4 regions of the Enterobacter bugandensis genome follow, and region 4 is predicted to be linked to each of the others. Evidence: predicted binding sites of a transcription regulator. Region 4 holds the regulator's gene; each other region holds the start of a gene.
The links. Region 4 encodes PurR, which represses purine synthesis genes. Its sites were predicted from a motif close to CANGCAAACGTTTGCNTG; they were not measured.

Region 1 (7,452 bases), 920 kb from region 4:
CTCCATCCTGGTGTACGTCGGTTTCCGCTTCGAGTGGCGACTGGCGGCCGGTGTGGTTATCGCCCTGGCGCACGACGTGGTGATCACCATGGGCATACTGTCTCTGTTCCACATTGAGATTGACCTGACCATCGTGGCATCCCTGATGTCCGTAATCGGTTACTCACTGAACGACAGTATCGTGGTATCTGACCGTATCCGTGAAAACTTCCGTAAGATCCGTCGCGGCACGCCGTACGAAATCTTTAACGTGTCGTTGACCCAGACGCTGCATCGTACCTTGATCACCTCTGGTACTACCCTGATGGTGATCCTGATGCTGTTCCTCTTCGGTGGCCCGGTGCTGGAAGGCTTCTCGCTGACCATGCTGATCGGTGTCTCCATCGGTACGGCGTCGTCTATTTACGTGGCGTCCGCTCTGGCACTGAAACTTGGCATGAAGCGCGAGCACCTGCTCCAGCAGAAGGTCGAGAAAGAAGGGGCGGATCAGCCGTCCATTCTGCCGTAAGGCGACGTTTAGCGCGTTATCGGAATCCCGGTCTGTTGACCGGGATTTTTTTTATCTGCTCCTGACAAACACTCCTGACAGTATGCTGTCAGGAGCCCTGCCGTAGACTCCTTCTGAACCCAAACAACAGGCAGGAGGATGTATGAAAAGCGTAATTAACTGGTTTGAAATTCCGGTTTCGGATATGGATCGCGCCATCAAATTTTATGAGCCGGTGATGCAGCTCGCGCTGCGTCGCGAGAAAATGGACATTGCCGAGCTGGCGGTTTTCCCGCATGAGGATCCCGCCACCGGAGGAGCGCTGGCAAAATTTGACGGCGTTACGCCCTCTTTGCAGGGCGCTATTATTTACCTGCATACTGACAATCTGGCGGCCACGCTCGATCGCATTGCCTCTGCGGGCGGCGAGTGCGTGTTTGGCCCGCTGGAGCTGCCGCATGGTATCGGCACTATCGCACTGTTTACCGACAGCGAGGGTAACCGCGTCGGCCTTCATCAACCTGCCTGAGAGCGAATGACGTTATGACCCGACGCGCTGACCGTTTGTTTCAGATTGTGCAAATCCTGCGGGGCAGGCGTCTGACAACGGCAGCGCATCTGGCGGACCGGCTTGGCGTGTCCGAGCGCACGGTCTACCGCGATATCCGCGACCTGTCGCTTTCCGGCGTGCCGGTGGAAGGCGAGGCGGGAAGCGGATATCGGCTGATGTCGGGTTTTGACCTGCCGCCGCTGATGCTGACAAATAAGGAATCCGAAGCGCTGATGGTCGCGATTCGCCTGCTCAAAACCTGGGGAGGTGAATCGCTGTCGCGCGAGCTGGAGTCGGCCCAGGAGAAGGTGCTGGCTATTCTGCCCGAGGAGAGCCGCAGAAAGGCGGAGCAGACGCGGATCTACGCCCCGGATTTTTGCATGCAAAGCCACTCCCGCAGCGATTTTGACATGATTCACCAGGCGATTTCCGCTCAGCGCGTATTGGCGCTGCATTATCGTGATGAAGCCGGGCTGCTCTCAAAACGTGAGGTACAGCCGCTGGGGTTGTTCTTCTGGGGGGAGCGCTGGCTGCTGGCGGCATGGTGTGAACGGCGCGATGACTACCGCTGTTTCCGGCTCGACCGGTGTCTCAATGTTGTAATGACGGAGAGGCGGTTCAGTGAGACTGCGGACAGGTCTTTGGCGGATTTTTTGCGCAAGGTGAAGCAGTAAAAAGCCGGGTGGCGAGGTAAAAGCAAAACGGCAACGATGTTGCCGTTTTTTGTGTTTGCGCCCTCTCCCGTGGGAGAGGGAAGGGGTGAGGGCACCAGCCCGCACAATCCCGCACTGATTAGAAGTTGTAACCCACGACCAGGTAACCACCCCAGCCGGTAGAGCGGACGCTAAAGTCGCCGTTACCGAAGTTCAGGCTCGCGTCGTCGTTCCACTGGCCACCGTTGTGCCAGTAACGCGCAACAACAGAGTAGTGCCAGTGATCGTAGTTCAGCGCCAGGATGTGGCTGGAGGCGATGGAATCGTTGGTACGCGCTTTCTTGCCGTTCAGGTCACGGAAATCGTCGTCGCCCAGGTCTGAGCCCCAGTCAAAGTTAGTGAAACCGATGTAGCTCAGATTACCGCCCCACAGCTGGGTAATTGGCACGAAGTATTTCACTTTGAAACGGTAGCCGTCCCACTCGTTTTCATTCGCTGCGCCGTAGTTCTGCCACTGGTATTTTGCATAAACGTTCAGGGACAGGCTCATTGGCAGGCCGGTGTCAATGTCAGTACCCAGACCCATATACCAGGTGCTCTGACGACCAGACTTATTGCGGCCCATGTCGTAGATGTAGTTGTTCGCGAAGTACCACTCTTTGAACGGACCAAACGCCAGGCTGGTACCGGTCAGTTTGTCGATGGAGAAGCGCGGTTCAATCTCCATGAACAGTGGGGAACCGTGGTTCCAGATACCTTTTGCATCGGTGTTACCACCGAAGAACACAGGCGCATCCATATAGCCGTAGAAATCAAACCAGTCTTTCTTGGCGAACGCTTCATATTCCAGGTAGGTATCGTTGCGGATCTGCGGTCCGAAACGGGTGTGGTAGCTGCCTACCACGTTAACGCTCTGGTGCCACCAGTCGGAGAGGTATTGTGGTTTCTCGTTTTCCGCTGCGTTAACAGTGAAAGAGGAGGACAGTGCCAGAACTGCACCGGCTGCGAGTAATGTTTTTTTCATAATCATGCCACTGATTGAAATTCCCTTCCGGGAGTGAAAAATGCGCGAATTGCGTTTCTAAATATTTCGTGTTTCTGCGGTGCCTATTATAGGAATCCCTGCTCACAAAAATATGTGTTGTTTCACATATCTCTCACACGCGTAATCGATTGCGTTCACGTTTGCGTACTTTAAACGGCCGGGATTGTAGCGGCAATCATTTCTGTTGCCAATCCATACGAAATGTAAATGTTAGCGGAGTGACATTTCACTCCGCTCAAAAGGAAGGGATTACTGCGCGGCAGGTTGGATGTCGTGAATGCGGATAAAGCCTAACTGCTCAGGCGTAAGTCCGCTTAGCTGAAGTGGAATATCCACATCGCTGGGCGCTAACACGCTGGCCGGAGCGGTGAACAGCTGGTTCTTCACATTCACCTCCTGGTAGCTCTCCGTGGTGCCCTGGATCTGGCCCCACTCTACGGTGCCGCTGAAGGCGGGCAGCGGATCGTTGGACTCACCGTGAATACGTAATGTTGCGCGCGTACCATCCGCATTCGCCGCCACATTCACCAGAGACATCTTCAGCGTGCCAATCTGGCTATTAAGCAGGGCAGGCGTATTCGCTCCTGGCAGCAGATATACCCCGCTGGTGGATTTAGCGTTCAGCGCGTTTTGCTGGGTGATCTTCACCGTTTCTTTGTTCAGTTTGTCCATCGCCGTGTTGAGCGTATTCACGCTTTGTTTCATCTGGCGGACTTCGGTTTGCTGTGCACAGGCACTAAGGGTGAAGAGGCTCCCCACCAGTAAAATTTTCAGGTAACGTCTTGTCATAGCGTTTATTCCTTGAAATGACGGATCCCCATAATGGTAGCCAGCAACGTACCGCCAGACATAGATCCTTTATCTCAAAAAAGCTCCTCCTTTGTTGTCAGGCCAGATCAGGGTAAAATGAAAATCAGTTAACCAGATAACAGGGATACCGTATGCATTGCCCATTCTGCTCCGCTGTGGATACCAAAGTCATCGACTCTCGCCTTGTGGGCGAAGGGTCTTCTGTGCGCCGTCGTCGGCAGTGTCTGGTGTGCAACGAGCGTTTCACGACCTTTGAGGTTGCAGAGCTGGTAATGCCGCGCGTAGTAAAAAGTAACGACGTGCGCGAGCCGTTTAACGAAGAGAAACTGCGCAGCGGAATGCTGAAGGCCCTCGAAAAACGGCCCGTCAGCGCGGATGATGTCGAAATGGCGTTAAACCACATTAAATCTTACCTGCGTGGCCTGGGCGAGCGTGAAGTGCCGAGCAAAATGATCGGCAACCTGGTGATGGAGCAGCTGAAAAAGCTCGATAAGGTCGCCTATATCCGCTTCGCCTCTGTCTACCGCAGTTTCGAAGATATCAAAGAGTTTGGCGAAGAGATCGCCCGCTTACAGGATTAAGCCCATGCAGGATGAGAAGTACATGGCGCGAGCCATGAAGCTGGCGCAGCGCGGTCGTTTTACCACCCATCCTAACCCCAACGTCGGGTGCGTTATCGTGAAAGATGGCGAGATCGTGGGGGAAGGGTTTCACTATCGCGCAGGCGAGCCGCATGCTGAAGTGCATGCCCTGCGTATGGCTGGGGAGAAAGCGCGAGGCGCGACGGCCTACGTGACGCTGGAGCCATGCAGTCACCACGGGCGCACGCCGCCGTGCTGTGAAGCGCTGATTGCGGCAGGGGTTTCGCGCGTGGTCGCCGCTATGCAGGATCCTAACCCGCAGGTGGCGGGCCGCGGCCTGTATCGTCTGCAACAGGAAGGGATCGACGTCAGCCACGGCCTGATGATGCAAGATGCGGAAGCCATCAACAAAGGCTTCCTGAAGCGCATGCGCACCGGCTTCCCGTTTATTCAGCTCAAGCTGGGCGCCTCGCTGGACGGGCGTACGGCAATGGCGAACGGTGAAAGCCAGTGGATCACCTCGCCGCAGGCAAGGCGCGATGTGCAACGTCTGCGCGCGCAAAGCCATGCTATCCTCACCAGCAGTGAAACCGTTCTGGCTGACGATCCGGCCATGACCGTGCGCTGGGATGAGCTGAATGCCGATACCCAGGCGCTTTATCCGCAGGAGAACCTGCGCCAGCCGCTGCGTATTATTATTGATAGCCAGAACCGCGTGACCCCGGAGCACCGCATCGTGCAGCAGCCGGGTGAAACCTGGATTGCGCGCACCAAAGAAGATACGCGCGAATGGCCGGAAGGCGTGCGCAGCATTATGGTGCCGGAGCATAACGGACATCTGGATCTCGTGGTGCTGATGATGTTGCTCGGCAAGCAGCAGGTGAACAGTATCTGGGTCGAAGCCGGTCCGACGCTCGCCGGCGCGCTGCTCCAGGCGGGGCTGGTGGATGAACTGCTCGTCTACGTTGCGCCTAAACTGTTAGGTCACGACGCGCGCGGACTGTTTGTGCTGCCTGGCCTTGAAAAACTGGCCGATGCACCGCAACTCACATTCAGCGAGATTCGTCCGGTGGGTCCGGATGTCTGCCTCCATGTAAAGACAGCGTAATTGCTCCCGAAATAGGGAAGCAGTGCGCAAAGTATTATGATAAAATCCGCCCCCCTGCGGGGCCAAATGAACCCGTAAAGGAAGAGTATGAACATTATTGAAGCTGCTGTAGCTACCCCGGACGCTCGCGTCGCCATCACCATTGCGCGTTTCAACAACTTCATCAACGATAGCCTGCTGGAAGGTGCGATTGACGCCCTGAAACGTATCGGCCAGGTTAAAGATGACAACATTACCGTTGTTTGGGTTCCAGGCGCTTATGAACTGCCACTGGCGGCGGGCGCGCTGGCGAAAACCGGTAAATACGACGCGGTGATTGCGCTGGGTACCGTTATTCGTGGCGGCACTGCGCACTTCGAATACGTTGCGGGCGGTGCAAGCAACGGTCTGGCACACGTTGCGCAGGATGCTGAAATTCCTGTCGCGTTCGGCGTGCTGACCACCGAAAGTATTGAACAAGCCATCGAACGTGCTGGCACCAAAGCCGGTAACAAAGGTGCAGAAGCTGCACTGACCGCGCTTGAAATGATCAATGTATTGAAAGCCATTAAGGCCTGATTTTTTTGTAAGGGGAATTCCGTGAAACCTGCTGCTCGTCGCCGCGCCCGTGAATGTGCCGTCCAGGCACTTTACTCCTGGCAGTTGTCCCAGAACGACATCGCTGATGTTGAATACCAGTTCCTGTCAGAACAGGACGTGAAAGACGTTGACGTTCTGTACTTCCGTGAACTGCTGTCGGGAGTGGCGACTAATAGCGCGTATCTCGATGGCCTGATGAAGCCATACCTGTCCCGTTTGCTCGAAGAGCTGGGTCAGGTGGAAAAAGCAGTGTTGCGTATCGCGCTGTTTGAGCTGTCTAAACGTGATGATGTGCCGTACAAAGTGGCCATCAACGAAGCGATCGAACTGGCGAAAACCTTCGGCGCTGAAGACAGCCACAAGTTCGTTAACGGCGTACTTGATAAAGCCGCACCTGCGATCCGTCCCCACAAAAAGTGATCCGCAAACCGGAGTTCTGCATTGCCTGACGGGCAGTGCGGCTCCGGTTTTTTCTTTTATTTGCTGAGGCATAACGTATGGCATGCGGCGAATTCTCCCTGATTGCCCGTTATTTCGACCGTGTCAGAACCTCTCGTCTTGATGTTGAAACCGGCATTGGCGATGACTGTGCACTTCTCAATATTCCTGAAAAGCAGACGCTGGCAATCAGCACCGACACCTTAGTGTGCGGACGTCATTTCTTACCTGATATCGATCCTGCCGATCTGGCGTATAAAGCGCTGGCGGTCAACGTCAGCGATCTGGCGGCAATGGGCGCCGACCCGGCCTGGCTGACGCTGGCCCTGACGCTGCCGGAGGTGGATGAAGCCTGGCTTGAAGCGTTCAGCGATGCGCTGTTTGAACAGCTGAACTACTACGATATGCAGCTGATTGGCGGCGATACGACTGCCGGGCCGCTGTCGATGACGCTGGCGATCCACGGCTATGTGCCGCTCGGTCGCGCGCTGAAGCGCTCGGGCGCTAAACCGGGCGACTGGATCTACGTGACCGGGACGCCGGGAGACAGCGCGGCAGGGCTGGCGATCCTTCAGGATCGCTTAAACGTGAAGGACGCTGACGATGCGGCGTATCTGGTGAAGCGCCACCTGCGCCCGACACCGCGTATTCTGCACGGTCAGGCGCTGCGCGAGCGGGCCAGTTCGGCTATCGATCTCTCTGACGGTCTCATCTCGGACCTCGGCCATATCCTCAAGGCCAGCGGGGTGGGCGCGCGCGTTGACCTGGATCTGTTCCCGCTGTCGGAGCAGCTGCTTCGCCATGTGGAGCCTGAGCAGGCGCTGCGCTGGGCGTTATCCGGTGGCGAGGATTACGAACTGTGCTTCACCGTTCCTGAGCTGAACCGTGGAACGCTGGACGTGGCATTGGCCCATCTTGGCGCAAAGTTTACCTGCATCGGTCAGATCATGCCGGAGAGTGAAGGGCTGAAGTTTGTGAAAGACGGTGCGCCCGTTACGCTGGACTGGAAAGGGTACGATCACTTCGGGTAAGTTTGTGCGCTCAGCATTGCCGGGTAAGCACACGCCACCCGGCAAGTGTTTACTTAAACCCCACCACCGGATGCTGCTGATACGGCGTCTCCAGCTCGGCAACCTGCTCCGGCGTCAGCGATAAATCCACCGCGCTTAACAACTCGTCCAGCTGTTCTTCCCGCGATGTA
Region 2 (7,452 bases), 1.5 Mb from region 4:
CTGACGGCGAACGATCTGGTGGTCGGCCTGGCGGCATCCGGGCGCACGCCGTACGTCATTGGCGGCCTGGAATACGCCAACCGGACCGGCTGCACGACGGTCGCCATCTCCTGCAACCCCGGCTCGCCGATTGCGCAGGTGGCCGCTATCGCCATCTCTCCGGTCGTTGGGCCGGAAGCGCTCACCGGCTCCACGCGCCTGAAATCCGGGACCGCGCAAAAGCTGGTGCTCAATATGATCTCCACCGGTGCGATGGTGAAGTTCGGCAAGGTCTACCAGAACCTGATGGTCGATATGCAGGCCACCAACGTCAAGCTGGTGGACAGAGCCTGCCGCATGGTGATGGAGGCGACAGGCGCGGGCCGTGAAGAGGCAGAAGCGGTGCTCAGGCAGACCGATCACGACGTTAAACCGGCCATTTTAATGATCTTAAGCGGGCTGGACGCGGCGGCTGCGCGAGCCAAACTCGACGCGCACAACGGCTTCTTACGGGCGGCTTTAGAAAACTAGCAGAGGCGTTTATGGACAAAACAGCAGCGCTCGCCAGCGATATCCTGCAGGGGATAGGCGGGGAGAAAAATATTCAGCGTCTGGAAAACTGCATGACGCGCGTGCGCGTCGAGGTGCATAACGACGATCAGCTTGACGTGCCGGGCCTGAAGAAGCTGTCCGGCGTCAGTGGCTACGTGAAACAGGGGCAGCAACACCAGCTGATCGTCGGGCCGGGCAAGGCGGCGCAGGTTGTCGATGCCATGCGCGCGCTGATGGTCGGCGGTGCAAGCGTGACGGTTGACGACGCTGAACGCACCAAAGCGCAGGCGAAGGCCAAATACAAAGCTCCCATGAGCGATGCGCTGCGACAGCTGGCAAACGTCTTTATCCCGTTGATCCCGGCGTTTATAGCTTCCGGCTTGATCACCGGGATCATCAACATCCTTAAGCGGCCAGATATCGTCGGGGATTTTGCCACGCAGTATCCGAACCTGCTGGGCATTCTCGGGATCTTCGGCAGCGCGGTGTTTGCCATTATGAACATCCTGGTCGGGGTCAATACCGCGAAGGTGTTTGGCGGCTCGCTGGCCATGGGCGGCGTAATGGCAGGGATCTTGTCCAGCCCGCAGCTGGCGCAAATCACGCTGTTTGGCGAGGCGCTCCAGCCTGGTCGCGGCGGGGTGATTGCCGTGCTGCTGGTGGTTATTCTTATGTGCTGGATCGAGAAAAAGCTACGCGCGGTTCTGCCTGGCTCGATTGAGCTGATCCTCAACCCGCTGCTGACCACGTTAATTACCGGTAGCGTCGCGATTGTGGTTCTTCAGCCACTAGGCGGGTGGATCTCTGATGCCATCGCCCACGGCGCGTCTCTGGCTATCGACCGCGGCGGCCTGCTGGTGGGGGCGGTGCTGTCAGGTACCTTCCTGCCGCTGGTGCTGACCGGCCTGCATCAGGGGCTGGTGCCGATCCACGTCGAGCTGGTGCAGGCGCACGGTTATAACGCGCTGCTGCCTATTCTCTCGATGGCGGGCGTCGGGCAGGTGGGGGCAGCGATTGCCGTCCTGATGAAAACCCGCAACGCGCGCCTGAAAAAAGTGATTAAAGGGGCGCTGCCGGTCGGGCTGCTCGGCATTGGCGAGCCGCTGATATTCGGCGTCACGCTGCCGCTGGGTAAACCGTTCCTTGCGGCCTGTCTGGGGGGCGCGGTAGGCGGGGCTCTCATCAGCTACTGGAAAGTCGCCACCGTTATCACCTTTGGTCTCTCCGGTTTACCGCTGGCATTAACCATCGTGACCGGAAAAGTCATGCTCTATCTGTTAGGCTATTTAGTAGCGGTGATCGCCGGGTTCCTGTTTACCTGGCTGTTAGGATTCAACGACCCAGAGGAGTAAGGTTTGGCCAATCACGAGCGTCGCGTTGTCTTTTTCGATCTGGATGGAACGCTGCATCAGCAGGATATGTTTGGTACGTTTATGCGCTACCTGCTGCGGCGTCAGCCTCTGAACGCGCTGCTCGTCTTACCGCTCTTACCCCTCATTGGCATCGCGCTGCTGGTAAAAGGCCGGGCGGCGCGCTGGCCGATGAGCCTGCTGCTGTGGGGATGTACGTTTGGCCACAGCGAAGCGCGGCTCAAACAGCTCGAAAAGGAGTTCGCTCTCTGGTTCCGCGGCCACGTTGCCGCGTTTCCCGTGGTGCAGGCGCGTCTGACCAGCTATCTTGACGCCAACGATGCCGATATCTGGCTGATTACCGGCTCCCCGCAGACGCTGGTGGAGCAGGTCTACTTTGATACCCCCTGGCTGCCGCGCGTAAACCTTATCGCCACGCAAATTTCCCGCGGCTACGGCGGCTGGGTCCTGACGATGCGCTGTCTGGGGCATGAAAAAGTGGTCCAGCTGGAAAAACGCATCGGCACGCCGCTGCGCCTTTACAGCGGCTACAGCGACAGCAAGCAGGACAACCCGCTGCTCTATTTTTGCCAGCACCGCTGGCGCGTTACTCCCCTCGGTGAACTTCAGCAACTCGAATAGTCTTATCTATAAGGGCTGTGTATAATGCCGCCCGCTTTTAGACTGGAGTATCAGCCCTTGTCCACCTCAGAACACAATCATGAATACTGGATGCGCCACGCGCTGGCGCTGGCTCAACGGGCCTGGGACGAGGGTGAAGTGCCCGTGGGCGCGGTGCTGGTTCATAACAACCGGGTGATTGGGGAAGGGTGGAACCGTCCTATTGGCCGCCACGATCCTACAGCGCACGCCGAAATTATGGCGCTTCGTCAGGGCGGGCTGGTGCTGCAAAACTATCGTCTGCTCGATACCACTCTGTACGTCACCCTTGAACCCTGCGTGATGTGCTCCGGGGCGATGGTGCACAGCCGAATCGGTACCCTGGTGTTTGGAGCGCGAGATGAAAAAACCGGTGCGGCCGGTTCACTGATGGACGTGCTGGGTCATCCAGGAATGAATCATCAGGTGCAGACTATCGGTGGGGTACTTGCACCAGAGTGTTCGGGGCTATTAAGCGATTTCTTTCGAATGCGCCGTCAGCAGAAAAAGCAACAAAAGGCAGAATTGAAGTTGTCGGATGATTAAGCTCGTCCGGCGCTACAACCGGATAACTTTCCGCCAGCTGTTTTGCCTCTGTTGCCTCTTTCTCTTTCTCCAGCAGATAGCCGACCAGGCTAATCTGATACTTACGTATATTTTCCACGTAGGCGTAGGCTTCATGTCCGCGCGCGTAGCCATACGTCAGCTTGTTGTACCATGGCTTCTGGCTCAGCAGCGGCAGGCGCTGTTTTACGTCTGACCAGCTGTCCGGGTTTCCCTTCGTTTTCGCCGTCAGAGCCCGCGCGTCAAGCATGTGCGCGTAGCCCATGTTGTAGGCCGCCAGCGCAAACCAGATCCGTTCCTCTTCCGGCACGGTTTCCGGGACTTTAGCCATCATATCCTGCAGGTAGCGCGCCCCGCCGCTGATGCTCTGTTCCGCATCGGTACGGTCGTTAACGCCCAGGCTCAGCGCGGTATTTTTGGTTAACATCATCAGTCCGCGTACGCCCGTTGGCGACGTGGCCTGGGTGTCCCAGTGGGACTCCTGGTACGAGATAGCCGCCAGCAGTTTCCAGTCAATCTCCTGGGCATATTTTTCGAAAAGCGGCTGCAGGTCAGGCAGGACGCTGTCAACCGCGCGCAGGAAGCTGCGGGTGTCAACGTAGTCAAAGTCATCCCCGTGGCCGAGGTACTTCTCCTCAAGTCGCGCCAGCGTGCCGTCTTCATTGATGGTGTTATAAAAATCCAGCATGGCCGCCGAGAGGGTCTGGTCATCGTCCAGATGGGTAAACCAGGTCACCGGCTGTTCGTCCGTCACGTCCAGCGCCACGGCGATTTCAGGATGCACCCGCTGGAACAGGCTGATCGCCACCGAATCGGCGATGGTGTAGGGCAGTTTCTGATCTTTGACCTGCTCCAGCAGCTCCGTCGTGCCGAGTTTAGGGTCAACCGTCCAGCTCAGATCCGGGTATTTTTTCTCCTTTAACTCACGCAGGTCGTCAATCACTACGTGGCCGGGAGCAATCGTCAGCTGTTGCGCGTTGATCGAGGCAAGCGTACGCGGGCGCAGGCTCCCGACGCGATAAACCAGCTGCTGGGAAACGGAGTAGTAGGTCGGGCCCGGCTGGTAGTTCTTGCTGCGCTCGCTGTTATAGACCAGCCCGGCAGCGAGGATATCGGCGTTGTTGTTGTCCAGGTCGTCAAACAGCTGGTTGATGTTCTGGCGGACGGTAATTTTAAGCTTCACGCCCAGATAATCGGCAAACTGCTGCGCCAGCTCATAATCCAGACCAATAATTTTGCCGTTGATGTCGCTGTAAATCAGCGGAGAGTTAAGGGTACTGACGCGCAGTTCCCCCCGCTCCTGAATGGCGGCGATACGATTTTCGGCTTTGCCGAACCAGGGGATGGAAGGCCAGAGGGCCACTGCCAGCAGCAACGTTACAATGCCGATGAGCAGATAATTAATCTTTAATTTTTTCAATTAGTTAATTCTCTGCGACGCCGGTTGCCTCAGTCTGCTGTAGCCATGTTAATCATAAGGTTTGTCATTGAATGAGCGGCATTTTGCGTAAACTTGCGCCACTTGGCAACCAATTAGAGAGACAGGTCACATCTATTGTTAAACGCTGAAGTCGATTTTATTTCGACGCAAACGGTTTCGTCGGCGCTCAGGATTCTCTATAATGACGCCCGTTTTCCCCCCTTGCGCACACTGTAAGCGCCCCGGCGCTTCGAAGACGAGAGACTTATGATGGAAATTCTGCGTGGTTCGCCTGCACTGTCTGCCTTCCGTATTACCAAACTGCTGGCACGTTTTCAGGCGGCCGACCTTCCGGTAAGCAATATTTACGCTGAGTATGTCCATTTTGCTGACCTGAATGCCCCCCTGAATGCAGAGGAGCGCGTACAGCTGGAACGCCTGCTCAAGTATGGCCCAAATCTGAGCAGCCATACGCCAACCGGCAAACTGATCCTTGCGACACCGCGTCCGGGCACCATCTCCCCCTGGTCTTCCAAAGCCACCGACATTGCCCACAACTGCGGCCTGAGCCAGATTAACCGTCTGGAGCGCGGCGTAGCGTACTACGTCGAAGCCTCTACCCTGAGCGACGCGCAGTGGCAGGCGGTTGCGGCTGAATTGCACGACCGCATGATGGAGAGCGTGTTTGCCTCTCTTGATGACGCACAGAAGCTTTTCTCCCATCATCAGCCTGCGCCGGTACAGAGCGTGGACCTGCTGGGGCAGGGCCGCCAGGCGCTGATTGACGCCAACCTGCGTCTCGGCCTGGCGCTGGCAGAAGACGAAATTGACTACCTGCAGGACGCGTTCGTTCAGCTCAACCGCAACCCGAACGACATCGAACTCTACATGTTCGCGCAGGCCAACTCTGAGCACTGCCGCCATAAGATTTTCAACGCCGACTGGATCATCGACGGCGAACAGCAGCCGAAGTCGCTGTTCAAAATGATCAAAAACACCATGGAACAAACCCCTGACCACGTGCTGTCTGCCTATAAAGACAACGCCGCGGTGATGGAAGGTTCCGAGGTGGGCCGCTTCTTCGCCGATCGCGAAGCAGGGCGCTATGACTTCCATCAGGAGCCTGCGCATATTCTGATGAAAGTGGAAACCCACAACCACCCGACGGCCATTTCTCCGTGGCCGGGTGCGGCGACCGGCTCCGGCGGCGAAATCCGTGACGAAGGGGCGACCGGTCGTGGGGCGAAACCAAAAGCGGGTCTGGTCGGTTTCTCCGTCTCCAACCTGCGCATCCCTGGCTTTGAACAGCCGTGGGAAGAAGATTTCGGCAAGCCAGAGCGCATCGTGACCGCGCTGGATATCATGACCGAAGGTCCGCTGGGCGGCGCGGCGTTTAACAACGAATTTGGACGTCCGGCGCTGAACGGTTACTTCCGTACCTACGAAGAGAAGGTGGACAGCCACAACGGCGAAGAGCTGCGCGGCTACCACAAACCGATCATGCTGGCAGGCGGGATCGGCAACATCCGTGCCGATCACGTGCAGAAAGGCGAGATCGTCGTCGGCGCGAAGCTGATCGTGCTGGGCGGCCCGGCGATGAACATCGGTCTGGGCGGCGGCGCGGCCTCCTCTATGGCCTCCGGCCAGTCTGATGCGGATCTCGACTTCGCGTCCGTGCAGCGTGACAACCCTGAGATGGAGCGTCGCTGCCAGGAAGTGATCGACCGCTGCTGGCAGCTGGGCGATGCTAACCCGATTCTGTTCATCCACGACGTGGGCGCGGGCGGCCTGTCCAACGCCATGCCGGAGCTGGTGAGCGACGGTGGTCGCGGTGGCCGTTTCAACCTGCGCGATATCCTGAGCGATGAGCCGGGCATGAGCCCGCTCGAAATCTGGTGTAACGAATCCCAGGAGCGCTACGTGCTGGCGGTTGCGGCCGACCAGCTGCCGCTGTTTGACGAGCTGTGCCGCCGCGAACGCGCGCCGTATGCCGTCATCGGTGAAGCGACCGAAGAGCAGCACCTGACTCTGAGCGACACCCATTTCGACAACCAGCCTATCGATCTGCCGCTGGACGTGCTGCTCGGTAAAACGCCGAAGATGACCCGCGACGTAACAACCCGTAAAGCAGCGGGCAAAGCGCTGGATCGCCAGGGCATCACCGTGGCAGAAGCCGTTAATCGCGTGCTGCACCTGCCTGCTGTTGCTGAGAAAACCTTCCTGGTGACCATCGGCGATCGTACCGTGACCGGTATGGTGTCGCGCGATCAGATGGTTGGCCCGTGGCAGATCCCGGTGGCGAACTGCGCCGTGACCACCGCGAGCCTCGACAGCTACTACGGCGAAGCGATGGCGCTGGGCGAACGCACCCCGGTGGCGCTGCTGGACTTCGCCGCCTCTGCACGACTGGCGGTTGGTGAAGCGCTGACCAACATCGCGGCGACGCAGATTGGCGGCATCAAACGTATCAAACTTTCCGCGAACTGGATGGCGGCAGCCGGTCACCCTGGTGAAGACGCTGGCCTGTATGAAGCCGTGAAAGCGGTGGGTGAGGAGCTGTGCCCAGCCCTCGGCCTGACCATTCCGGTGGGTAAAGACTCCATGTCGATGAAAACCCGCTGGCAGGAGGGTAACGAGCAGCGCGAGATGACGTCTCCGCTGTCGCTGGTGATCACCGCGTTTGCCCGTGTAGAAGACGTACGCCATACCGTTACGCCGCAGCTGGCGACCGAAGATAACGCCCTGCTGTTGATTGACCTGGGTAAGGGCCACAACGCGCTGGGCGCCACCGCACTGGCGCAGGTTTACCGTCAACTTGGCGACAAGCCAGCCGACGTGCGCGACGTGGCGCAGCTAAAAGGCTTCTACGACGCAATTCAGGCGCTGGTGGCACAGCGCAAGCTGCTGGCCTACCACGACCGTTCCGAC
Region 3 (7,452 bases), 1.5 Mb from region 4:
CGCCAGCAGAGGATCAGCCCCAGCACGCCGACCAGCGCATAGCTGCCCTTCTCCAGCCAGAAGCTGCTCAGGTGCAGCTGGCGCGCGGGAAGCTGTAATAGCGAAAGCACAACCACCACCAGCGCAATCGCCACGCCCCCCTGAAGCAGCGAAGAGGCCAGCGTCAGGCCAATGCTTGATTTCAGCTTCGACGGATGGGTGGCAAGCCAGGTGGTGATGACGATTTTGCCGTGCCCCGGCCCCAGCGCGTGCAGCACGCCATAGATAAAGCTGAACGCCAGCAGGGAACCGCCCGCTTTGGTCGGGTTCTCCGCCACCGCTTTCAGCAGCCCGCTCATCTGCTGGTTGACCTCACGCTGCCAGATGATGCTTTTCATCATCACCTGCGGCCAGGCTTGCCACAGCCAGAGCGAACCGCAAACGGCGAGCAGTAGAAAAAGCGCCAGCGGCCAGAGGTGCAGCCAGCGGCGCGGCTTTCGTACCGGAGAGGAGATCACTGACATTGTAACGTTACCTTCTGCGCAAACTGTTTACCCAGTTCCATGTCCTCCGGTGGGGCATCCTCTTTATCAAGAGAGACAGCAAAATTCAGCGTCTCTTCGCTGGGCTTCGGGGTGTGAACCGTAATGTTGCAGGTTTTTTGCAACGACGCAGGAAGCTGCACGTCGCTGTCCTCGGCGTAGCTCATATCGACGTAGTACGTTGGGTCAAAGGTGGAAAACGTATAGGTTTGTCCTGCCAGCGGCTGCGGATGCGCCAGTGGGAGCACGAACGTCAGCACTGCCTGATGTCCGTCGCGGGACATGCCGTATTCTGTCGGGCGATTGAGGAACTTCACCTTTTGTCCGTTATGCCAAAACTCGGTGAAGTAGTGCTGCCCGAGCACGTTAGCCATCACTTCTGCCGCCAGCTTTTTCCAGATTTCGTCGCCGGGCTTCGCGTTACCCGCATCATAAAGCAGATCCGCCGAGGTGATTTCATCCATCGTCCAGCGCATTTTCAGGCCGCTCAGCTGCGTGCCGTCGGTGACCAGCTCGGTTTTCAGGCTGATAAAACTGTGAGGATGTGCGCTGGCGGTAAAGGTGATAACCGCCAAAAATAACGCCATCGCATTTTGTTTAACTGTCTGCATCAATTCCTCACGTCAAAAATTCTGTGATGTTCCCCAGCAATCCTGAGTGAAAGGCCTGCCGGCGCGCTTTTCAGCGCCCATCCTTTAGCTATTCTTATCAAACATTCACACTGGATACCCGACAGATGATGACGACGCTTGAAATTCCATCTGTGCTTTCCAGTTCGCAGCGCCGCTGCCAGGTGCTTTTGATGCTTTACCTGCCCGATGCTGCCGTCACCGCACAGAGCATAATCGCTGCCAACGGCGTGGACGAGGTCATGGCACGGCAAGATATAGCCGAGACGCGCGATGAAATCCAGCGCTATCACCGGCTGGATATCGTCACGCACCATGACGGCAGCTACCGAATTGAAGGCACTGCCCTGAATCAGCGTTTATGTCTGCTGCACTGGCTGCGCAGGGCGCTCCGCCTTTGTCCGCAGTTTGTCTCGCACCAGTTTACCCCAGCCTTAAAAACCGCGCTTAAACAGCACGGCATCGCGCGGCCGCTTTACGACGATGCTAACCTGCGGGCGCTGATCGGCTTCTGCTCACGCAAGCTGCAGCGTCAGTTTGAATGCCGGGACGTCCAGTTCTTACAGCTCTACTTGCAATACTGCCTCATCCAGCACCACTTAGGGAATACGCCGCAGTTTTCCCACGCGCAGCGCAGCTGGACCCAGTCGCGGGGAGAGTATTTTACGGCGCAGGAAATTGTTCGTCACTGGAAGCGGCGCGTGCCGCAGGGCGCGCACGTGGATGAGCAGCTGTTTCTGGCGCTGCTGTTTATGATGCTCCGCACGCCCGATCCAGTGCTCGATAAACACCAGCAGGATCAGCGCCTGCGCCGCGCCATTGTGCGCATGGTGGCCCGTTTCCGCTCGCAGACCGGGATGAACTTCAGCGATGAGCAGGGGCTGACCGATCAGCTGTATATCCATCTGGCTCAGGCGCTGGACCGCTCGCTGTTTGAGATCGGTATCGACAATAGCCTGCCCGAGGAAATTCACCGTCTCTATCCCCGGCTGTTACGCACCACGAAAGAGGCACTCTTTGAGCTGGAAGCCGAATTTGGGCTGCGGTTCTCCGATGAAGAGATGGCACTGGTAGCGGTTATTTTCGGCGCCTGGCTGATGCAGGAGACCGATCTGCATGAAAAACAGGTAGTGCTGCTGACCGGGGAGGACAAATCCTGTGAGGAGGTGATTGAACAGCAGCTGCGCGAATTAACCCTGCTGCCGCTCAACATTCGCTATCTGACGCTGCAGGCGTTCCAGAAAGAGGGGGCACCGCGCGAAGCCGCGCTGGTTATCACCCCCTATCCTACCGTGCTGCCGCTGTTCTCGCCGCCGCTGATCCACGCGGTTGAATCACTTAACACGCAGCAGCAGGAACATATTCGCGCCATGCTGGAATCGTAGCTACGCCCGTGCGGCCACTTTCGGTCGAACAAACATCGCCGGAAGCGCCACCAGCGCCATGACCCAGAACACGCCGTGTCCCAGATGCTGATACAGAAAGCCCGCAAAGACCGTCATCACCGCAATGCTGCCGCCCATCGCCACCGCAGAGTAGACCGCCTGCAGACGGATCACGTCTCCGCCCTCGCGCGCCGCGATATAGCGCATCGCCGCCAGGTGGCACACGGTGAAGGTGCCGCAGTGAAGGATCTGCGCCACAATCAGCCACGGCAGTTCGGTCGTCCAGCCCATAATCCCCCAGCGCGCCACGCCGCAGACCGCGGAAAGCAGCAGCAGATCGCGCGCGCCGAAGCGGCGGAACAGCTTTTTGCTCAGGGCGAAAATAATGACTTCTGCCACCACCCCCAGCGACCACAGGTAACCGACAGCAGAGGCCGAGTAACCCGCCCCCTGCCAGTAGATGGCGCTGAAGCCATAGTACGCCGCATGCGCCCCCTGAAGCAGACAGACGCACGCCAGAAAACGCCAGCTCTGGGCCACCAGGCTCCGCCAGGCGGGCCAGCCGGCGCTCTCCTGATGGCGACTCTCCCCTTGCGGCATCACCGACGGGCGCAGCAGCATGCCCAGCAGCATCGAGGCAATACCGATACTCAGCAGCGCCAGAATCGCGCGGTAGTCGTAAAGGCTGACCAGTTTCCCCACCAACGCCGAGCCGATCACGAAGGCAATCGATCCCCAGAGGCGCACGCGACCATAGTCCATGGTGATCTGCTTTTGCCAGGTGTTCGCCAGCGCATCCGTCAGGGGTACCAGCGGGGAGAAGAACAGATTAAAGCCAACCATCACTACCATCAGCCAGGCAAACTGGTGGCTGACCCAGAAGCAAGCCGCAAAGACCAGCGTCAGCAGGGCCAGAATGCGCACCGCTTTAATCAGTAAGGAGGGATCGCTGACGCGGGGGGCAATCAGCAGGCTTCCGAGGAAACGCGCCACCAGCCCCGCGCCCAGCAGGATGCCAATGGTTTCTGGCGTCAAACCAATTCCCTTGAGCCAGACGCTCCAGAAAGGCAGAAAAATACCGTAGCTAAAGAAGTAGGTGAAGTAGCTGAGCGCCAGCCAGCGCGTGGAATGCAAGACCATGAATCCCTCCCGAAATGGAGGCGATAGTCTGGCGTTTATCCTGCACTTTAGCAAGTCGTTAGCGCGCTATAAATTAACGATAAATTAACGTCCTGGACAGCCGGTCGGCGTATGGCGTGAGCGGCAAAATTGTATTACGTTTAAAAGACATCGCCTGAAGAGGTCGTTTGCCATGAACAGCTTACGTTATTTCGATTTCGGCTCCTCACGCTCCTTCCTGCTATTGATTGCCCGTATTGCCATCGTTGTCCTGTTTATTATTTTTGGCTATCCCAAGCTGACGGGGTTTAGCGGCACCGTTCAGTATATGACGTCGCTCGGTGCCCCCATGCCGATGCTTGCGGCCATTATCGCCGTAGTAATGGAGGTTCCCGCCGCGATCCTGATCGTGCTCGGCTTTTTCACCCGCCCCCTCGCGGTGCTCTTTGTCTTCTATACGCTGGGCACGGCGATTATCGGTCACCACTACTGGGATATGACCGGAGATGCAGTTGTGCCGAATATGATTAATTTCTACAAGAACGTCAGTATTGCTGGCGCGTTTATTTTGCTGGCGATTGTGGGACCGGGGGCCATTTCCCTGGACCGGCGTTAAGCCATAAAAAAAGGCCGCAAGCGCGGCCTTTTTTATTTCTGCAAAGCAGAGGAATTATGCGTATACCGGGAAGCGTGCGCAGATATCCAGAACTTTACCTTTGACGCGCTCGATAACCGCTTCGTCATTGATGTTGTCCAGAACGTCACACATCCAGCCAGCCAGCTCTTTCACTTCCGCTTCTTTAAAGCCACGACGCGTCACGGCCGGAGAACCGATACGGATACCGGAGGTCACGAACGGGCTCTTCGGATCGTTTGGCACGCTGTTTTTGTTCACGGTGATGTTGGCGCGGCCCAGGGCAGCGTCAGCTTCTTTACCGGTCAGGTTCTTATCAACCAGGTCCAGCAGGAACAGGTGGTTTTCAGTCCCGCCGGATACCACTTTGTAGCCACGGTTCAGGAACACTTCCACCATCGCTTTGGCGTTCTTAGCAACTTGCTGCTGATACACCTTGAACTCTGGTTCCATCGCTTCTTTCAGCGCGACCGCTTTTGCGGCGATAACGTGCATCAGCGGGCCGCCCTGCGCGCTTGGGAACACGGCAGAGTTCAGTTTTTTGTACAGCTCTTCGTCACCGCCTTTCGCCAGGATCAGGCCACCGCGTGGACCCGCCAGGGTTTTGTGAGTAGTGGTGGTCACAACGTGAGCGTGAGGAACCGGGTTCGGGTAAACGCCTGCGGCGATAAGGCCCGCAACGTGCGCCATGTCAACGAACAGGTACGCGCCGATGCTGTCTGCGATTTCACGCATTTTTGCCCAGTCAACGATACCGGAGTAAGCAGAGAAGCCACCGATGATCATCTTCGGCTTGTGCTCTTTAGCCTGCTTCGCCATGTCTTCGTAGTCAATTTTACCGGACTCATCAATACCGTAAGGAATGATGTTGTACAGTTTGCCGGAGAAGTTAACCGGGGAGCCGTGAGTCAGGTGGCCGCCTTGCGCCAGGTTCATACCCAGAACGGTATCGCCCGGCTGCAGCAGCGCGGTGTAAACAGCGAAGTTAGCCTGAGAACCGGAGTGCGGCTGAACGTTCGCGTAGTCAGCGCCGAAGAGTGCTTTCGCACGGTCGATAGCCAGCTGCTCAACGATATCAACGTACTCGCAACCGCCGTAGTAGCGCTTGCCCGGGTAACCTTCAGCGTATTTGTTGGTCAGCTGAGAGCCCTGCGCCTGCATCACGCGCGGGCTGGTGTAGTTTTCGGAGGCGATCAGTTCGATGTGCTCTTCCTGACGTACTTTTTCCTGCTCCATAGCCTGCCACAGTTCGGCATCATAATCGGCAATGTTCATTTCACGCTTTAACATCCGCATCTCCTGACTCAGCTAACAAGTAAATTTTGGCCTGAAAAGGCAGTCCTGTTGGACGACGGGCAACAGTATAACTGAATAGTTCTGTGATAACAGGTCTTGACAAACGATTTTACGCAAACGTTTTCCTTCACGCCACGCAAGGGTTTGAGGAATAAAGATCTCACTATTTCCAGCGGATTTCTTTTCAGGTTTGTGATGCGTATTTTTCATCTTGCAAAGAACCATTTACAAAGCATGGGTATTTTTTATAAGATGCATTTAAAATACATCATTAGGTAATATCAGAAGGAAGCTGCCATGCTCGACGCTCAAACCATCGCTACCGTTAAAGCCACCATTCCCCTGCTGGTGGAAACCGGCCCTAAACTTACCGCCCATTTCTACGATCGCATGTTCACGCACAATCCGGAGCTCAAAGAGATTTTCAATATGAGCAACCAGCGTAACGGCGATCAGCGTGAAGCGCTTTTCAACGCCATCGCGGCCTACGCCAGCAATATCGAAAACCTGGCGGCGTTGCTGCCTGCGGTGGAAAAAATCGCGCAGAAGCACACCAGCTTCCAGATCCAACCCGAGCAGTACAACATCGTCGGCACTCACCTGCTGGCAACGCTGGACGAAATGTTCAGCCCGGGCCAGGAGGTGCTGGACGCCTGGGGTAAAGCCTACGGCGTGCTGGCAAACGTGTTTATCAACCGTGAAGCGCAGATCTACAGCGAAAACGCCAGCAAGAACGGCGGCTGGGAAGGAACGCGCGCCTTCCGTATCGTCGAGAAAACGCCGCGCAGCGCGCTTATCACCAGTTTTGAATTTGAGCCGGTTGACGGCCAGCCGGTGGCCGATTACCAGCCGGGCCAATATCTGGGCGTATGGCTGAAGCCTGAAGGCTTCCCGCACCAGGAGATCCGCCAGTACTCTCTGACCCGCAAACCAAACGGCAAAGGCTACCGCATTGCGGTGAAGCGCGAGGACGACGGTCAGGTATCCAACTGGCTGCATAACGAAGCGAGCGTGGGCGACGTGGTCCATCTGGCCGCGCCGGCGGGCGACTTCTTTATGGCCATTGAAACCAATACCCCGGTCACGCTGATCTCCGCGGGCGTGGGCCAAACGCCAATGCTGGCAATGCTAGATACGCTGGCGAAAGCAAACCACAGCGCGCAGGTTAACTGGTTCCACGCTGCGGAGAACGGCGACGTGCACGCCTTTGCGGATGAAGTGAAAGCGCTGGGAGCGACCCTGCCGCGTTTCACCGCGCATACCTGGTATCGCCTGCCGACGGAGGCAGACCGCACTGCCGCACGCTTTGACAGCGAAGGACTGATGAATTTAAGCCAGATGGAAGGGGCGTTTAGCGCGCCGGAAATGCAGTTCTACGTCTGTGGACCCGTGGCGTTTATGCAGTATGCCGCGAAGCAGCTGGTTGAACTGGGCGTGAATAAAGACAACATTCATTACGAATGTTTCGGGCCGCATAAGGTGCTGTAACGCAAAAAGCCCCTCGTTCGAGGGGCTTTTTTTTCGCTGGGTGGCGAATGGTTAAATCGCGGCGTCGTCTTCTTCGCCGGTACGGATACGGATCACGCGCGCCACGTCAAAGACGAAGATTTTGCCGTCGCCAATTTTGCCCGTCTGCGCCGTGCGGATAATGGTATCCACGCAGGTATCGACGATATCGTCGCTGACCACGATTTCAATTTTCACTTTCGGCAGAAAGTCGACCATGTACTCTGCGCCACGATAAAGCTCGGTGTGGCCCTTCTGACGACCAAAACCTTTCACTTCCGTCACGGTCATTCCGGTGATGCCTACTTCCGCCAGCGCTTCACGTACATCATCCAGTTTGAAAGGTTTAATAATCGCATCAA
Region 4 (7,452 bases):
GCAATCGCCGCGCCGAATTCATTCTGCGCCAGCCACGGGATCGCGACCATAATGACAATCAGCAGGGTTAAAAAGCCCTTCAGCGTGCCGCTCACGGAACGGTCAGCAAATTTCCCGCCGAGATAGTTGCCAATCGAGAAGCCGACGCCAATCAGCACCAGCATCGCGGTAACAAAGAGTGGCGTTGCGTGGGTAATGTCGTGTAAGACCGGCGAAATATAGGTGTAGAGGGTAAACATCGCTCCTGCCCCCAGCACGGTGGTCAGCAGCGCGGAGAGTACCTTCGGGCGCATCAGCACCGACAGCTCTCTGCGTACATCAGGGCGTTCACCCGCACTGCCTTTTGGCAGGGAGAAGAATAACGCCACCATCGCGACCACGCCCAGTCCGGCCGTCGCCAGGAAGGACATCCGCCAGCCAATGACCTCGCCCAGCCAGGTTGCCGCAGGAACACCGCCGATGTTAGCGATGGTCAGCCCCATAAACATGGTGGCCACGGCGCTGGCCTGCTTGTGTTTTGGCACCACGCTTGCGGCCACGACCGAGCCCAGACCAAAGAAGGCACCGTGGTTGAGGCTGGTCAGAATGCGCGACAGCATCAGAGTGGTGTAATCCGGCGAAATGGCCGAAAGCACGTTGCCCAGGGTGAAAATCGCCATCAGGAAAATCAGCGCATTGCGGCGCGCACGGTGCGAAAGCAGAAGCGTCATCAGCGGCGCTCCTACCATCACGCCGATGGCGTAGGCGCTGATTAACATCCCGGCGGCCGGGATCGAGACGTCCACGCCCCGGGCGATAACGGGCAGTAACCCCATCGAGGAGAATTCAGTGGTGCCAATCCCAAAAGCGCCAATCGCCAGGGCCAGCAGGGGAAAATTGATTTTCATGCGTCAACTCCGGATGCCGTGTCATGTGGTGACACAGAACAAAGAAGCGGAAAGCATGACATCAATCACAAAAAATGAGAAGTTAACAAAATGGCAAAAGATTTTTGCCAGAGAAGTAACAATCGGAGCGTTCGGGAGGGAGAAGGCTCTCCCCCCGCGTAAATCAATGCAGCGCAGCCGTCAGGCCAGCCGCCACAATCAGCGCCAGCACAATAACGGTGGTGAACAGCGAAAACTTCAGATCGGAACTCATCAATTTTTCTCCTTTTAATCCCCCCACGAAAAGTGAGCTTGCTCATTTTTGCACAGTTTACGTCAAAAATCTTCCTGGATTTAAGCTGATAAACACTTTACCTCTTCCCCTTTTCATCAAGATAGGCCAAAATTCCACGCTAAATTTATTAGCGTACCGGCCATTGACCCCCTCCTGACGTCCCGTGTCGTTTTCCCGGCGTGCCGCAATTCAAAATTGCGTGATAAGGGTGAGAGAAGGCAAACGTTTACCTTCAAGTTTTTCAGGAGTTTAGGATATGGTCTGGAGTGACATTTAATGGCAACAATTAAAGACGTAGCAAAACGCGCAAACGTTTCCACTACAACCGTATCACATGTAATTAACAAAACCCGTTTTGTGGCGGAAGAGACGCGCAACGCCGTCTGGGCAGCGATCAAAGAGCTGCACTACTCGCCAAGCGCGGTTGCGCGCAGCCTCAAGGTTAATCACACCAAGTCTATTGGTCTGCTGGCGACCAGCAGCGAAGCGGCCTATTTTGCCGAGATCATTGAAGCGGTAGAAAAAAACTGCTTCCAGAAAGGCTATACCCTGATTCTCGGCAACGCCTGGAACAGCATTGAAAAACAGCGCGCCTACCTGTCGATGATGGCGCAAAAGCGCGTGGACGGCCTGCTGGTGATGTGTTCAGAGTACCCGGAATCCGTGCTGTCGATGCTGGAAGAGTATCGCCATATCCCTATGGTGGTGATGGACTGGGGCGAAGCGCGCGCCGACTTCACCGACTCCGTTATCGATAACGCCTTCGAAGGCGGTTACATGGCGGGCCGTTATCTGATCGAACGCGGCCACCGCGAGATTGGCGTGATCCCGGGTCCGCTGGAACGCAACACCGGCGCGGGCCGCCTGGCCGGTTTTATGAAAGCGATGGAAGAAGCGCTAATCACCGTGCCGGAAAACTGGATCGTGCAGGGCGACTTTGAGCCGGAATCAGGCTACCGCGCGATGCAGCAGATCGTCTCCCAGCCGCACCGTCCAACCGCCGTTTTCTGCGGGGGCGATATCATGGCGATGGGCGCCCTCTGTGCGGCCGACGAGCTGGGTCTGCGCGTACCGCAGGACATCTCCGTGATCGGGTATGACAACGTGCGCAACGCGCGCTTCTTCACGCCAGCGTTGACCACCATTCACCAGCCGAAAGATTCGCTGGGTGAAACCGCCTTCAATATGCTGCTGGACAGGATCGTCAACAAGCGTGAAGAGTCGCAGTCCATTGAAGTTCATCCTCGCCTCATCGAACGCCGTTCCGTTGCGGATGGCCCGTTCCGCGACTACCGTCGTTAATCTCATTGCGGAGCCAGTCAGTCTGGCTCCCGCAGCCACTCCCGGTTAAGCGTTTCGCTGTCCCCCAGATAGTCCAGCAGCCAGGCCATCGCCGGCGAGACATCATTTTGTTGCCAGGTGAGGCAGCAGGCCGCATCCGGGAACGGATTCTCCAGCGTTAGCTCAACCCACTCACCGGTGTCGATTCGCGGACGTGCAAAATGGGCGGGCACCATGCCTACGCAGAGCCCGGCGCTGAGGCACGTCGCCGACGATCCCCAGTCAGGGGCGACAACCCGCCGCTGGTTGTCCAGCAGCCAGGTAATTCGCTTCGGCAGCGAGCGGGAGGTATCTTCCAGCACCAGCGACGGCCAGCTGCGCAGCGTATCATCGCTCAGCGGCACTTCCGTCGCCGCCAGCGGATGATCGCTTGCCACCACGCATTTCCAGCTCAGCATCCCCATATCGCGAAAGGCGTAACGTCCCCCGACCGGGATCGCCTGGGTCGCGCCAATCGCCATCTCTACCCTGCCGTCCGCCAGCGCATCCCAGACGCCGTTGAACACCTCCTGCGAGACCCGCAGTTCTACGTCAGAGAAATGCCGATAAAAATCGACAATCATCTGCCGGGTGCGCTCGGGCTTAACGATATTATCCACCGCAATGGAAAGGTGCCCCCGCCAGCCGTTCGCGATCTGCTGGCACTGCTCGCGGGTGATCTGCATTTTTTTGATAACAGAACGTCCTTCCTTCAAAAACCACGCCCCTGCGGGCGTTAATTCAACATCACGATGCCGCCGTTCAAACAGCGGTACCGCCAGCCACTCCTCAAGCTGTCGCACCGTATAGCTGATGGCTGAAGGGACGCGGTGCAACTCCTGCGCCGCTCCGCTAAAGCTGCCGTTACGCGCGACAGCATCGACCACTTCAAGAGAATAATCGGACCACATTTTCTGCCTGCAAAAAATTTGAATGCACCCGCCAAATATTAGCGTTTCACAAGCGGCTTTGCACTCCCTACACTCAGCGCCAACATATACCTGCCTCCTCAGGAGAATAAAACAGTGCAACCCAGGAAAGGTTTTTTAGTCTGGCTCGGCGGCTTAAGCGTGCTGGGCTTTTTGGCCACCGATATGTACCTGCCGGCGTTTGCCGCCATGCAGGAAGATTTGCAAACCCCTGCTGCCGCCATCAGCGCCAGCCTGAGCCTGTTCCTGGCCGGTTTTGCCTTCGCGCAGCTGCTCTGGGGACCGCTTTCGGATCGCTTTGGGCGTAAACCGGTGCTGCTGCTGGGGCTGGCCATTTTTGCCGTGGGCTGCCTGGGGATGCTATGGGTGCGCGATGCCACCTGGCTGCTGGTGCTGCGGTTTGTTCAGGCGGTCGGCGTCTGTGCCGCGGCCGTGACCTGGCAGGCGCTGGTCACCGATTACTATCCGGCGAACCGCACTAACCGTATTTTCGCCACCATCATGCCGCTGGTAGGGCTCTCACCGGCCCTCGCCCCGCTGCTGGGAAGCTGGATCCTCGCGCACTTTGACTGGCAGGCCATCTTTGCCACACTGTTTGCCATCACGCTGGTGCTGATGCTGCCGGCGTTCGCCCTCAAGCCCGCGCATAAAAAAGAGGCGCACGCAGACGCGAAGCCGATTACCTTCACCTCCCTGCTGAGCGCGAAAGCGTATCGCGGCAACGTTCTGATCTATGCCGCCTGCTCGGCGAGCTTCTTCGCGTGGCTGACCGGCTCGCCGTTTATTCTGCACGATATGGGCTATAGCCCGGCGGCCATTGGCCTGAGCTACGTTCCGCAGACCATCGCGTTCCTGGTGGGCGGGTACGGCTGTCGCGCGGCGCTGCAAAAATGGGAAGGCCAGCAGATGCTGCCGTGGCTGCTGGTGCTCTATGCGCTGAGCGTCATTGGCACCTGGGCCGTTGGGTTTATTCCGGGCGCGGGTCTGGCCGAAATATTGATTCCATTCTGCGTGATGGCCATCGCGAACGGGGCGATCTACCCTATCGTTGTGGCGCAGGCGCTGCGTCCGTTCCCGCAGGCGACAGGCCGTGCGGCTGCGCTGCAGAACACCCTGCAGCTGGGGCTGTGCTTCCTGGCAAGCCTGGTGGTCTCCGCGCTGATTGCCACGCCGCTGCTGACGACAACCAGCGTGATGCTGGCTACCGTTGCGCTGGCCGTCATAGGCTATCGCATGCAGGCTTCCGCGCAGGATGAGAGCACGCAGGTAGAAACCTCGCATGCCTAATCGCGCCAGAAACTATGTTAATTTTCAGTGATTAGGTTGCTAAGAATTTTCTATTGAATCACCAAATTTTGAGGCCTATACTAAATTTGGTTCGATTAAATACGATAAATATTATGTGTTAACGGGAGCCGGAGTGCTCCCGTTTTACCATGGAAGGCATTTCGGCAAGGGTTATCTCCCTTCCTCTGTTCTACGTCGGATACTAGCCTCGCGGTATTTACCGTGAGATTTCTCACAAACCAAAAAAGCGTCTACGCTGTTTTAAGGTTCTGATCACAGTAGGGTGATGGAGAAGCTATGAGTTCATCGTGTATAGAAGAAGTCAGCGTTCCGGACGATAACTGGTCCCGGATCGTCAGTGAACTGTTAGGTCGGGCAGGCATCACTATCAACGGATCATCCCCATCGGATCCTCAGGTTAAACATCCCGATTTTTTTAAACGCGTGTTGCGCGAGGGGTCGCTAGGCCTGGGGGAAAGCTATATGGACGGCTGGTGGGAATGCGAACGGCTGGACACTTTTTTCGCCAGCGTGCTGCGTGCTGGTCTGGAAAAACAGCTCCCCCGTAATCTTAAAGACACCCTGCGTGTCGCCTCTGCCCGTCTCTTTAACCTGCAAAGTAAAAAGCGTGCCTGGATCGTCGGCAAAGAGCATTACGATCTCGGCAACGATCTGTTCAGCCGCATGCTGGACCCCTTCATGCAATACTCCTGCGCCTACTGGAAAGAGGCGTCGACGCTTGAAGAGGCTCAGCAGGCCAAGCTGCGCCTGATTAGCGAGAAATTGCAGTTGCAGCCCGGTATGCGCGTGCTGGATATTGGCTGCGGCTGGGGCGGGCTGGCGTATTTTATGGCGAAGCACTACGGCGTCAGCGTGGTCGGCGTCACCATTTCCGCTGAACAGCAAAAAATGGCGCAGGAGCGGTGCCTGGGGCTTGATGTGGATATCCGCCTGCAGGATTACCGGGACCTGAACGAACAGTTTGACCGGGTCGTTTCCGTGGGCATGTTCGAGCACGTCGGGCCGAAAAATTACGACACCTATTTCGAGGTGGTGGACCGTAATCTGAAACCGGACGGTATTTTCCTGCTGCACACCATCGGCTCTAAGCGGACCGACAATAACGTTGACCCGTGGATCAACAAATACATCTTTCCGAATGGCTGTTTACCGTCCGTACGCCAGATTGCCAACGCCAGCGAATCCCATTTCGTGATGGAAGACTGGCATAACTTCGGCGCGGATTACGACACCACGTTAATGGCGTGGCATGCACGTTTTCAGGAAGCCTGGCCTGAAATTGCGGGCAACTATTCTGAACGATTCAAGCGGATGTTTAGCTATTATCTGAATGCCTGCGCGGGGGCGTTTCGCGCGCGAGATATTCAGCTCTGGCAGGTTGTTTTTAGCCGTGGGATTGAACACGGCTTGCGGGTCGCACGCTAGAAAAATAACCCCGGCCAGCCGGGGTTATTTTTTATTCTTCTTCTACAGCTTTAATTATTGCGGCTTCTTTTGCGGCCAGCACGCGCTCAACGGTATCTACAACCGCCTGGGTTTGCGGATCGATTTCGATATTCACGCGATGCCCCAGTTTTTTCGAACCCAGCGTGGTGCGCTGCAGCGTCTCGGGAATTAAATGCACGCAAAAACGCGTCGGAGTAACTTCTCCCACCGTCAGACTAATCCCATCAATGCCAATAAACCCTTTATAGAGGATGTATTTCATTAATGACGGGTCCTGCACTTTAAACCAGATTTGACGGTTATTTTCTGATGTAACGATTTTCGCCACTTCGGCGGTGGTCATGATGTGCCCGGACATCAGATGGCCGCCAATCTCGTCGCTGAACTTCGCCGCGCGCTCAACGTTGACGGTGTCCCCCACCACCAGCTCGCCCAGGTTGGTAATACGCAGCGTCTCTTTCATTAAATCAAAGCTAATCTGGTTGCCATTAATTTCGGTGACGGTCAGGCAGCAGCCGTTATGGGCAACCGAGGCGCCGGTTTCGATGCCGTCGAGCATATATTCCGGCAGCTCTACAACATGAGTACGAAAATTAGGTTTTTCATCAATGGACACCACTTTGGCGGTGCCCTGCACAATACCAGTAAACATGCTTACAACTCCTGTTTTTTCCGGACGGTGGTGACACCGTTTAATCCCACCACAATAACAGTTGGAAAAACAGGTTGCCAGCGGAGCGCATTTTCTGGCGATTTTTTCACTAGATAAATAGCTAAAGCCCGCTACAATAGCTGGCACCCCCCTGCATTTTCTTCTTGCTGCCCGTTTCGGCGGCTTTTTTAGTCTCTCATATAACTACAAAATAAAGGTGTTCACGTGCAGAAGTACATGAATGAAGCGCGCCAGCTATTGGCACTGGCTATACCAGTGATCGTCGCGCAGGTGGCCCAGACCGCAATGGGATTTGTGGATACGGTAATGGCGGGTGGCTACAGCGCCACCGATATGGCGGCCGTTGCTATCGGCACGTCAATCTGGCTGCCGGCCATCCTGTTCGGCCACGGTCTGCTGCTCGCCCTCACCCCGGTTATCGCTCAGCTTAATGGCTCGGGTCGTCGCGAGCGTATTGCCCATCAGGTCCGTCAGGGTTTCTGGCTGGCAGGGTTTGTCTCCGTACTGATTATGGTCGTGCTCTGGAACGCGGGTCATATCATCCGCGCCATGCATAATATTGACCCGGCGCTGGCAGACAAAGCCGTGGGCTATCTGCGCGCCCTGCTCTGGGGT

Region 1: the regulator PurR is predicted to act here: its motif matches at 2,853-2,870, upstream of DG357_RS05175 (nucleoside-specific channel-forming protein Tsx).
Region 2: the regulator PurR is predicted to act here: its motif matches at 4,689-4,706, upstream of purL (phosphoribosylformylglycinamidine synthase).
Region 3: the regulator PurR is predicted to act here: its motif matches at 5,695-5,712, upstream of glyA (serine hydroxymethyltransferase).

The regions. Positions count from the first base shown of each region.
Region 1 is NZ_LT992502.1:1,081,851-1,089,302, forward strand. It holds gene secF (protein translocase subunit SecF) at 1-508, shown strand, start outside; gene DG357_RS05165 (VOC family protein) at 651-1,016, shown strand; gene DG357_RS05170 (helix-turn-helix transcriptional regulator) at 1,031-1,711, shown strand; gene DG357_RS05175 (nucleoside-specific channel-forming protein Tsx) at 1,830-2,714, opposite strand; gene DG357_RS05180 (SadB/YajI family lipoprotein) at 2,985-3,524, opposite strand; gene nrdR (transcriptional regulator NrdR) at 3,677-4,126, shown strand; gene ribD (bifunctional diaminohydroxyphosphoribosylaminopyrimidine deaminase/5-amino-6-(5-phosphoribosylamino)uracil reductase RibD) at 4,131-5,234, shown strand; gene ribH (6,7-dimethyl-8-ribityllumazine synthase) at 5,322-5,792, shown strand; gene nusB (transcription antitermination factor NusB) at 5,814-6,233, shown strand; gene thiL (thiamine-phosphate kinase) at 6,311-7,282, shown strand; gene DG357_RS05210 (aldo/keto reductase) at 7,332-7,452, opposite strand, start outside.
Region 2 is NZ_LT992502.1:3,549,104-3,556,555, reverse strand. It holds gene murQ (N-acetylmuramic acid 6-phosphate etherase) at 1-510, shown strand, start outside; gene DG357_RS17105 (PTS transporter subunit EIIC) at 522-1,883, shown strand; gene yfhb (phosphatidylglycerophosphatase C) at 1,887-2,522, shown strand; gene tadA (tRNA adenosine(34) deaminase TadA) at 2,547-3,086, shown strand; gene mltF (membrane-bound lytic murein transglycosylase MltF) at 2,974-4,524, opposite strand; gene purL (phosphoribosylformylglycinamidine synthase) at 4,792-7,452, shown strand, end outside.
Region 3 is NZ_LT992502.1:3,536,326-3,543,777, forward strand. It holds gene DG357_RS17025 (nickel/cobalt transporter) at 1-503, opposite strand, end outside; gene DG357_RS17030 (DUF1007 family protein) at 494-1,132, opposite strand; gene csiE (stationary phase inducible protein CsiE) at 1,258-2,535, shown strand; gene DG357_RS17040 (3-phenylpropionate MFS transporter) at 2,536-3,675, opposite strand; gene DG357_RS17045 (DoxX family protein) at 3,848-4,270, shown strand; gene glyA (serine hydroxymethyltransferase) at 4,325-5,578, opposite strand; gene hmpA (NO-inducible flavohemoprotein) at 5,882-7,072, shown strand; gene glnB (nitrogen regulatory protein P-II) at 7,124-7,452, opposite strand, start outside.
Region 4 is NZ_LT992502.1:2,004,933-2,012,384, reverse strand. It holds gene DG357_RS09870 (MFS transporter) at 1-887, opposite strand, end outside; gene cydH (cytochrome bd-I oxidase subunit CydH) at 1,051-1,140, opposite strand; gene purR (HTH-type transcriptional repressor PurR) at 1,438-2,463, shown strand; gene punR (DNA-binding transcriptional activator PunR) at 2,481-3,392, opposite strand; gene punC (purine nucleoside transporter PunC) at 3,507-4,697, shown strand; gene cfa (cyclopropane fatty acyl phospholipid synthase) at 4,995-6,143, shown strand; gene DG357_RS09840 (riboflavin synthase) at 6,175-6,816, opposite strand; gene mdtK (MdtK family multidrug efflux MATE transporter) at 7,042-7,452, shown strand, end outside.